Regions from separate parts of the Streptomyces sp. NPDC001933 genome, predicted to be linked through region 1. Evidence: riboswitches for the same ligand, from Rfam matches in the RefSeq annotation. Region 1 holds a riboswitch; each other region holds the start of a gene.
The links. A riboswitch is a leader RNA that binds a small molecule or an ion and turns the genes downstream of it on or off. The one in region 1 is predicted to bind cyclic di-AMP.
Positions count from the first base shown of each region.

Region 2: another riboswitch for cyclic di-AMP. It lies ahead of ACFYY7_RS31565 (peptidoglycan DD-metalloendopeptidase family protein); the one in region 1 lies ahead of ACFYY7_RS31995 (NlpC/P60 family protein).
Region 3: another riboswitch for cyclic di-AMP. It lies ahead of ACFYY7_RS19075 (transglycosylase family protein); the one in region 1 lies ahead of ACFYY7_RS31995 (NlpC/P60 family protein).

Region 1 is NZ_JBIASS010000016.1:84,787-87,907, forward strand. Features, by position in the region: gene ACFYY7_RS31995 (NlpC/P60 family protein) at 1-1,007, opposite strand, end outside; cyclic di-AMP (ydaO/yuaA leader) riboswitch at 1,015-1,180, opposite strand; gene pcrA (DNA helicase PcrA) at 1,440-3,121, shown strand, end outside.
Region 2 is NZ_JBIASS010000015.1:242,580-245,700, forward strand. Features, by position in the region: gene ACFYY7_RS31560 (SGNH/GDSL hydrolase family protein) at 1-629, opposite strand, end outside; gene ACFYY7_RS31565 (peptidoglycan DD-metalloendopeptidase family protein) at 819-1,733, opposite strand; cyclic di-AMP (ydaO/yuaA leader) riboswitch at 1,737-1,893, opposite strand; gene ACFYY7_RS31570 (alpha-galactosidase) at 2,191-3,121, opposite strand, start outside.
Region 3 is NZ_JBIASS010000007.1:86,966-90,086, reverse strand. Features, by position in the region: gene ACFYY7_RS19085 (cytochrome P450) at 1-82, shown strand, start outside; gene ACFYY7_RS19080 (transglycosylase family protein) at 188-1,117, shown strand; cyclic di-AMP (ydaO/yuaA leader) riboswitch at 1,417-1,588, shown strand; gene ACFYY7_RS19075 (transglycosylase family protein) at 1,592-2,362, shown strand; gene eno (phosphopyruvate hydratase) at 2,652-3,121, shown strand, end outside.

The sequences.
Region 1 (3,121 bases):
AAGACGAGGTCCCCCGGCCGCAGGTCCGCCGTGGCGACCCGGGTGCCGATCTCGACCTGGTCCCAGGTGGTGCGCGGGATGTCGACCCCCGCCGCCTTCCACGCGGCCTGGGTGAGCCCGGAGCAGTCGTACGACGCCGGGCCCGTCGCGCCCCAGACGTACGGCTTGCCGATCTGGGCCCTGGCGAAGGCGAGGACCTGCTCCGCCTTGGTGGTGGCGCCGCTGTCCGAGCCGGTGCCCGTTCCCGCGCCGCTGCCGCTCCCCGGCTCCTTCGCGGCCTCCTCGGCCTTGCGGTCCGCCTCGGCCTTCGCGGCGGACTGCTGCTTCGCCAGCTCCTGGGCCTTGCGCTTCGCCTCCGCCTCCTTCTTGCGCTCGATCTCCGCGAGCCGCGCCTTCTCCTCGGCGGTGAGCTTCGACAGCAGCGTGCGTGCCTCGCCCAGCTTCGTCTGGACGTCCTGCTTGCTGGTGCGCAGCGTGGCCTGCGTCGTCGTCAGCGTCTCCAGGCTCCGTACCGCCTCGGCGCGCTTCTTGGCCGCCTTGGCCTGCTGCGTACGGAAATCCGTGATCGCTTTCTGCTGCCGGCTGGTCATCCGGTCCATCAGCTGGCTCTGGTCGAAGTACGACTGCGGGTCGTCGGCCAGGAAGAACGTGGCGCTCGGCGCTATGGAACCGTTGCGGTACTGCGCGGCCGCGTAGGTGCCGAGCGTCCTGCGGGCGTCGTTGAGCTTGTCGGCGCGCTTCGCGACGTCGTCCAGCAGGGCGTCGACCTTGGCGCGCTGGGCGGCGGAGGCTTCCTTCGCCTGGTTGTACCGCTGGGTCGCGGTGCCCGCCTGCCGGTAGAGGTCGTCGACCTTCTTCTGGACGTCCTCGACGCTGGGCTTCGGGTCGGGCGCGGCGACCGCGCTCTGCGTGGAGAGCAGGGTCACGGACGCCAGGGCCGCCGTGGTGAGACCGATGGCCGGTGCGGTGGTGCGCACCCGGGTGCGCGGCTTGCGATGGGATGCCAAGGCCGGCATCTCCTTCCGTGGACCGCCTACCGGGTTAGCTGTCGGGTTCGGGCGGAACGGAAGGCTGCCCTACGGTCCGAGTGGGGGATATGGACCGATTCACCCCGGTACTGCGTATGGGTCCCCGGTTCCGAACTCCCGTGGGGGCAGCCCGGATTCGGCGGAGGCGCCCGCTCGGCGTGGTTCGCCTCAAGGGGGTACGGGCCGCCCGGTCGAGCACGCTAGCCAACCCATGGTGCTGCTGGGAAGGTTGATGTTCGATATGCCCGATACATTTTCGTGACCTTGCCGCGACGGACGGCCGGGGCCCGGAATTCCTCACGTGGAGTGGGTGATCGGTCCCGCTGTGTGTCCGCCGCGTGTCCGCCGTGCCGTGTGCGGTTGGTCATGCGGCCTCCGGGTGTCGGTGCGGCGGCCTAGACTCGACAAGCGATGAGCAGCCTCTTTGACGACAGCTTCCTGGCCGGCCTCCAGCACTCGGAGGAAGAGCCCCCGCCGCCCCCCGAGGACTCCGCACCCGAAGCGGTGCCGGAGGACCTCTTCTCGGGCGTGTTCGACGGGCCCCCGCCGCCCAGGGACGCCTACTACCGCGACGGCGCGCACCGCCCCGTCATCGACTCGGCGGCGCTCCTCGACGGGCTGAACACCGAGCAGCGCGCCGCCGTCGTCCACGCGGGCTCCCCGCTGCTCATCGTCGCCGGGGCCGGCTCGGGCAAGACCCGGGTGCTGACCCACCGGATCGCCCACCTCCTCGCGGAGCGCGGGGTGCACCCCGGCCAGATCCTGGCGATCACCTTCACCAACAAGGCCGCCGGCGAGATGAAGGAGCGCGTCGAGCAGCTCGTCGGACCGCGCGCCAACGCGATGTGGGTCATGACCTTCCACAGCGCGTGCGTACGCATCCTGCGCCGCGAGTCGAAGCGGCTCGGCTTCACGTCGTCGTTCTCGATCTACGACGCCGCCGACTCCAAGCGGCTGATGGCCCTGGTCTGCCGCGATCTCGACCTGGATCCGAAGCGCTTCCCGCCGAAGTCGTTCACGGCCAAGGTCTCCAACCTGAAGAACGAGCTGATCGACGAGGAGACCTTCGCCGGCCAGGCCGCGGACGGCTTCGAGAAGACCCTCGCCCAGGCCTACGCGATGTACCAGTCCCGGCTGCGCGAGGCCAACGCGCTCGACTTCGACGACATCATCATGACGACGGTCCACCTGCTCCAGGCGTTCCCGGACGTCGCCGAGCACTACCGCCGCCGCTTCCGGCACGTCCTGGTCGACGAGTACCAGGACACCAACCACGCCCAGTACACCCTCGTACGCGAGCTGGTCGGCCCGGCGGGCGAGGGCGACGCCCCGGCCGAGCTGTGCGTCGTGGGTGACGCGGACCAGTCGATCTACGCCTTCCGCGGCGCGACCATCCGCAACATCCTCCAGTTCGAGGAGGACTACCCGAACGCGACGACGATCCTCCTGGAGCAGAACTACCGCTCCACGCAGACGATCCTGTCCGCCGCCAACGCGGTCATCGAGCGCAATGAGAGCCGCCGCCCCAAGAACCTCTGGACCAACGCCGGGACGGGCGCCCGGATCACTGGCTACGTAGCCGACACCGAGCACGACGAGGCGCAGTTCGTCGCCGACGAGATCGACCGGCTCACCGACGCGGGCGACGCCAAGGCCGGTGACGTCGCGATCTTCTACCGTACGAACGCGCAGTCCCGCGTCTTCGAAGAGATCTTCATCCGCGTCGGCCTGCCCTACAAGGTCGTCGGCGGCGTGCGCTTCTACGAGCGCAAGGAGGTCCGGGACATCCTGGCCTACCTGCGCGTCCTCGCCAATCCGGAGGACACCGTCCCGCTGCGCCGCATCCTCAACGTGCCCAAGCGAGGCATCGGCGAGCGCGCCGAGGCGATGGTCGACGCGCTGTCGATGCGCGAGAAGATCACCTTCCCGCAGGCGCTGCGGCGGGTCGACGAGGCGTACGGCATGGCGGCCCGGTCGGCCAACGCCGTCAAGCGGTTCAACACGCTGATGGAGGAGCTGCGCACGATCGTCGAGTCGGGCGCGGGCCCCGCGGTGGTCCTGGAGGCCGTGCTGGAGCGCACGGGCTATCTCGC
Region 2 (3,121 bases), on a different contig from region 1:
ACCCTGGTGTGTCCCTCGGGCGACAGGTGGAGCCTGTCGTCGTCCCAGGCGCGCCGGTCCTGGACGGACCGCAGCGACCACAGGTCCAGGACCGGGCAGTCGTAGCGGTCGGCGATGGCCCGCACATGGGCGGTGTAGGTGGCGATCTTGCCGCGCAGATGGCGCAGCACGGGAACGCCACGGGTGTCGAAGCCGGTGGTGACCATGACCGTGCCGACCGCCCCGGTCAGCTCGGCGACCGCGCGCTCGAAGCGCTCGGCCACGTCGTCGGGGTCGGTGCCCGGCCGGATGATGTCGTTGCCGCCCGCGCAGAAGCTCACCAGGTCGGGTGCGAGCTCCTTGGCGCGCGGCACCTGCTCCTCGACGATCTGGTCGAGGAGGCGTCCGCGTACGGCGAGATTGGCGTACCTGAAATTGCCGTGCGCGGAGCCTTCCGTGCCCGTCGTATCGGGGTCCGGTAGCTGGTCCGCGAGAAGTACCGCGAATCGGTCCGCCCAGCCGACGAAGGTCCCGTCCGGGCCGGGGTCGCCGACTCCCTCGGTGAAGCTGTCGCCAATCGCCGCGTACGACCCGATGACGCCCTGTCGGTTGTTGACGCCACGTTGGTTTTTTCTCGAATCGTCTGCCACAAACGCTTATCCTGCACCGCCGAATGTGACCTACGCGACCGTAATAAAGGGTTGACGGGTGGTGAGATAGACCACCCGGTCAGTTTTTGGTAAAGGGGGAATAAGCAGAAGGGGCGATGCGCCGCCGCGCACCGCCCCTTCCGTGTTGCTCAGGTCATGCTCTGTCGCTCAGCTGCCCGGCCGTTCGGCTCAGACGTAGATGCCGTGCGAGGCCAGGAAGGCGATCGGGTCGATGTCCGAGCCGTACGCCGGGCCCGTGCGGACCTCGAAGTGCAGGTGCGGGCCGGTGGAGTTGCCGGTGGAGCCGGAGAGGCCGATCTGCTGACCGGCGCTCACGGCCTGGCCCACCGAGACGGAGGCGGAGGACAGGTGGCCGTACTGCGAGTAGTGGCCGTCGGCGTGCTTGACGACGACCTGGTTGCCGTACGCGCCACCCCAGCCGGCGGTGACGACGGTGCCGGAGGTGATGGACTTCACGCTGGTGCCGGAGGCGACGGGGAAGTCGATCCCGGAGTGGCTGCCGCTGGACCAGTTGGAGCCGGAGGCGCGGTAATTGGTGGTGTGGTTACCGGGGACCGGGTGGACGTAGCCGGAGCCGTTGCTCTGGGCGGCCGGGGCGGAGGCCGGGGCCTTGGACTCCGGGGCGGCGGAGGGCTTGGCCGGGGCGGACCTCTCGACGACCACCGAGGGCGCCTTCGACGGGAGGGCCGAGCCGGTGCCGGCGCCGGTGGGCGCTGCGTTGCCGGAGGCCTTGACGCCGAGGGTCAGCTTCATGCCCGGGAAGATCAGGCTGGGGTCCTCGCCGACGACCTTGCGGTTGTCCTGGTACAGCTTCTGCCAGCCGCCCTTGATCTGGTGCTCGGCGGCGATCTTCGACAGGTAGTCGCCGGAGACGACGGAGTACGTCGTGGTGGCGGCCTGCTTCTGCGCGGCCGGGGCGGCCTGCGTGGCGGCGGCCGACTGCGGCGCGGCGGCCGGGGCGGCCTGGGCACCGGTGGCACCGAGCAGCGGCAGTGCGACGACGGCGCCGCCGGCGCTCACCGCGGCGACGCCACGGGCGATGGTGCTGACCTTCGGACGACGGTGCTTACCCGATATGGGCATGGTCTGTTTCCTCTCCGGCGCCTGCGAGGTGAGCTGTCGGGTTCGGGCTGGAGATGCCCGGCCGCGCTGAGCGCGACTTCACCCCGAGCCGGCCGGATTTCTCCGGTCGGCGGCTTACCTGGTTCCCCCGCTCCTGCCACGCGATGAGTGGATGTGAATTCCGGACGGCGGCAGGATTAGGCGGTCCGACCGGATTGACGGTGACCGTAAGCGAGTCGGGACGACGAGAACAAGCCACGGGTTCCACACCGGAATCCGCGCCGGGGAAATCGGCGCGGAATTCCGGTCACACTCCGTGGATTAAGGATCTTGGCTTTCCGCGCGGCGCACGGATTACCCGACTCCCCCGTCGCCACACACCGTCACGGATATGATCCCGCTCACGAGGCACCCCCCATGTCCCTTATAAGCAGGCCATGTTCGGGCAAATACCCCTATTACGGACATATGCCGCCCATCATCCCTGTCGGAGCCTCAGCACCCGGGCGTCGAGATCACCCCGGAGTCCGGTGTGCAGCCCCTGGTGCAGCAGCGCCGAACCGTGGTGCACCGCCCCCGTGTCCAGGCAGGTGTACGTCGCCGCGGGGTCGAGTCCGCGCAGCCGCAGGACCGGTGGCCGTTCCCCGTACCGCTGCGCCTCCAGCCACATCAGGACCACGGCGTCGTCCCCGTGGACGTACTGGACCGCGCTCAGTGAGCCGCGCGGCGCACGCAGCCGGTACAGCTCACCCAGCTGCACGACCGGCCGGATCTCCTTGTAGAGGTCCACCCAGGTCCGCGCCTCCGCCAGCTCCGCCTCGCTCCACTCGGTGAGGTCCCCACCGACCCCGAGCACACCGGCCATCGCACTCACGAAACGGAAGCGCAGCGAGCTGACCCTGCCGTTGAGCTGGTCGTTCGGGCTGTCGGTGACCCAGGCGGCCATCACCCGGGCCGGGTGGATGTGCCCGAAACCCTCCTGGATGGCGAGACGGTCGAGCGGGTCGGTGTTGTCGGAGGTCCACACCTGGTCCGTACGGGACAGGATTCCCAGGTCGATCCGGCCCCCGCCGCCCGAGCAGGACTCGAACGCGACCGTGGGATGCGCGGCCCTGAGCCGGTCGATCAGCACGTACAAGGCGTCCACATGCTCGATCCAGAGTTTCTGCGGGTACTCCTCGCCCGGCCAGCCCGCGTCGGTGAAGCAGCGGTTGAAATCCCATTTCACATAGTCGACGGGAGTTTCGGTGAGCAGTGTGTCCAGCTGTTCCCAGAGATATTCCTGCACATCGGGGCGGGCCAGATTGAGCACCAGCTGGTTGCGGTACTCCGTCCGCGCCCGCCCGGGGAAGTGCTGCACCCAGTCGGGATGCGCGCGATAGAGATCACTGTCGGCATTGACCATTTCC
Region 3 (3,121 bases), on a different contig from region 1:
CATGCGCGGACTCCGCACGCTTCCCGTGGAGTTCACCCCGGGGTCCGCCCACGCAGAAAGTGACGCACCGTCAACTCTGTGACTTTCACGTGATCTGCGCTGCATCGACTTGTGACTCCCGTTCGAACCCGGCTAGGTTCACCGTTCGACTCACCAGTCACACGTCAGCTACCCGGAAGGCAACCCCATGGGCTCCGCGAACGGCAAACACCGTCGCCCCCGTCAGGCACCCGCCATCGTCGTCGCCGCGGGCGTGACCGGATCGGCCATCGCCATCCCGCTGCTCGGCGCGTCCGGTGCCCACGCGGCCGACGCCACGACCTGGGACCGGGTGGCCGAGTGCGAGAGCGGCGGCGCGTGGAGCGCCGACTTCGGGAACGGCTACTACGGCGGCCTCCAGTTCTCGCAGGAGACCTGGAAGGCGTACGGCGGTGAGGCGTACGCGGAGCGCGCCGACCTCGCCAGCCGGGCGCAGCAGATAGAGGTGGCCGAGAAGGTGCTGGACGACCGGGGCCCGCGGGCCTGGCCCAGCTGCGCGGTCATCTCCGGTCTGGCCGTGGACGGGACGCTGCCGGGCGTGGACCCGGGCTCGGTGCCCGCCGACGACCCGGCCGGGAGCGGGAAGCCGGCTGACGACGCGTCGGCGGACCCGTCGGGCGACGCCACGCCGTCCGGGAGCGCCTCGGACGGTACGGACGGCGCGGACGGCTCGGAGGGGTCCGGCAAGCCGTCGGGGAAGACCTCGCCGTCCCCGAAGCCCTCGGCCTCGACCACCCCGTCCTCCGGAGCGCCCGCCTCGCCCGACGCGTCCAGCGGCAAGGGCGGCAAGCACCGCGGCGCGCCGGCCGCCGAGAAGGGGCGTGGCGCGGACGCCGACGGCCGCGAGTCGGGCCGTCACGCATCGCGCGGCGGCAAGGACGCGCGCGACACGGCCGCCCCGGCCGCCGACGGCACGTACACCGTCCACGCCGGCGACAACCTCTGGTCGATTGCTGACGCACAGAAGGTTCCCGGCGGCTGGCCCGCGCTCTACGAGGCCAACAAGGCTGCCGTCGGCGCCGACCCGGACCTCATCCTCCCTGGCCAGAGCCTCGATCTCGATGTGAAGGCCAAGTGAGGGAAGTCTGATAATCGACTAAAAGAGCCCCAAAAAGTGGGCCAGTTCAGGGACCTATGTCCGCTTATGCGTAAGTGAGACATGGGTCTCTTTGCGTCAACTGGCGTGTCGCGTCCGGGGGCCCTTCCGCATCGCGTCCCACCTGCGGAAACGACGGTTCTTCAGATGCAAGTAAGGGTTTATTGTCCGATGTGTCCGTCTTTGAATGTGGGGGTTGCGTATGTTTACGGTCGGAACCGCTCGCACCGCGGGCCCCGTCGACCGTCACGCCGAATCCTGCCGTCGGTCGAAGGGAACAGACGCGTAAAGCGCCGTAGGCAGGAGCGGGGGACCCAGGTAAGCGCCGGGCCCGATCGTCGAAAGACGCATCAGGACCGGCTTGGGGTGAAGTCGCGTGCTAGGACGTGCGACCGGGCAACTCACTTGGCCCGAACCCGACAGCTCACCTCGTAGGCGTCGGTGAGGAGAAGTTCCATGCTGCTTTCCAGCAAGGGCAAGCACCGCCGCCCGTCCAAGGCCGTCCGCATCGCCACGCTCGCCGGTGTCGCCGGTGCCGCAGTCGCCGTGCCCCTGATGGGCGCGACCGGCGCCTCCGCCGCCTCCGTCGCCACCTGGGACGCCGTCGCCCAGTGCGAGTCCGGTGGCAACTGGTCCATCAACACCGGCAACGGCTACTACGGCGGTCTGCAGTTCTCGCAGTCCAGCTGGGCCGCCGCCGGCGGTACGCAGTACGCCCCGCGCGCCGACCTGGCCACCAAGGCCCAGCAGATCGCCACCGCCGAGAAGCTCCTCGACATGCAGGGCCCCGGTGCCTGGGGCTGCGCCGGCGCCGGCAACCTGACCAACGACGGCGTCGACCCGGGCGTCGACACCGGCTCGTCCTCGAACTCCTCCTCCAATTCGACCGCGAGCTCCGGCGCCTCCGAGCAGCAGAGCGCCCCGGCCGCCCCGAAGCAGCAGGCCCAGCCGAAGCAGGCCGAGCGCACCGAGGCCCCCGCCGCCTCCCGCTCGGACCGCACCACCGCCCCGCAGGCCGAGTCGAAGAAGACCGTCACCACGCCGACCGGCGAGAAGGTCAAGAAGGGCGACGGCGAGTACAAGGTCGTCTCCGGCGACTCGCTGAGCAAGATCGCCGCCGACCACAAGGTCAAGGGCGGCTGGCAGAAGCTGTTCGAGCTGAACAAGGACATCGTCAAGGACGCCGACCTGATCTACCCGGGTCAGCAGCTGCACCTGACGAAGTAGTCGCGGCTCGCTCCTCCCCGAGTACCACCCCGGCCCGGCGCGCATTCCCCCGTATGCGCCCGGCCGGGGTGCTGCCGTTCGCGCTCGGGGGAGCGGCGGACCGTTCAACTGTTGTAGTTACTGACCGGTAAAAATCTGACAGTTTGTCCGGTAATGTGTGCCCCCGGGTCCTTTTTCGTCCCAGGGGTCGGGCGGTCGGCCGACTGATCGGGCCGGGCCGGTTAGGCTCTTGTCGCAAGGCCAAAGCGACCCTGCACAACCAGCGTCATATCCCAGAAGGAGATGCCTCGTGCCGTCCATCGACGTCGTCGTAGCCCGGGAAATCCTCGACTCCCGCGGAAACCCCACGGTCGAGGTAGAGGTCGGCCTCGACGACGGCAGCACGGGCCGTGCTGCCGTTCCGTCAGGCGCCTCCACCGGTGCGTTCGAGGCCATTGAGCTTCGCGACGGTGACCCCAACCGCTACCAGGGCAAGGGCGTCGAGAAGGCCGTCCTCGCCGTGATCGAGCAGATCGGCCCGGAGCTCGTCGGCTACGACGCCACCGAGCAGCGGCTGATCGACCAGGCGATGTTCGACCTGGACGCCACCGAGAACAAGGGCTCGCTCGGCGCCAACGCCATCCTCGGCGTCTCGCTGGCCGTCGCCCACGCCGCGTCCGAGGCCTCGGACCTGCCGCTCTTCCGCTACCTCGGCGGCCCGAACGCGCACCTGCTGCCCGTTCCGATGATGAACATCCTCAACGGCGGTTCGCACGCCGA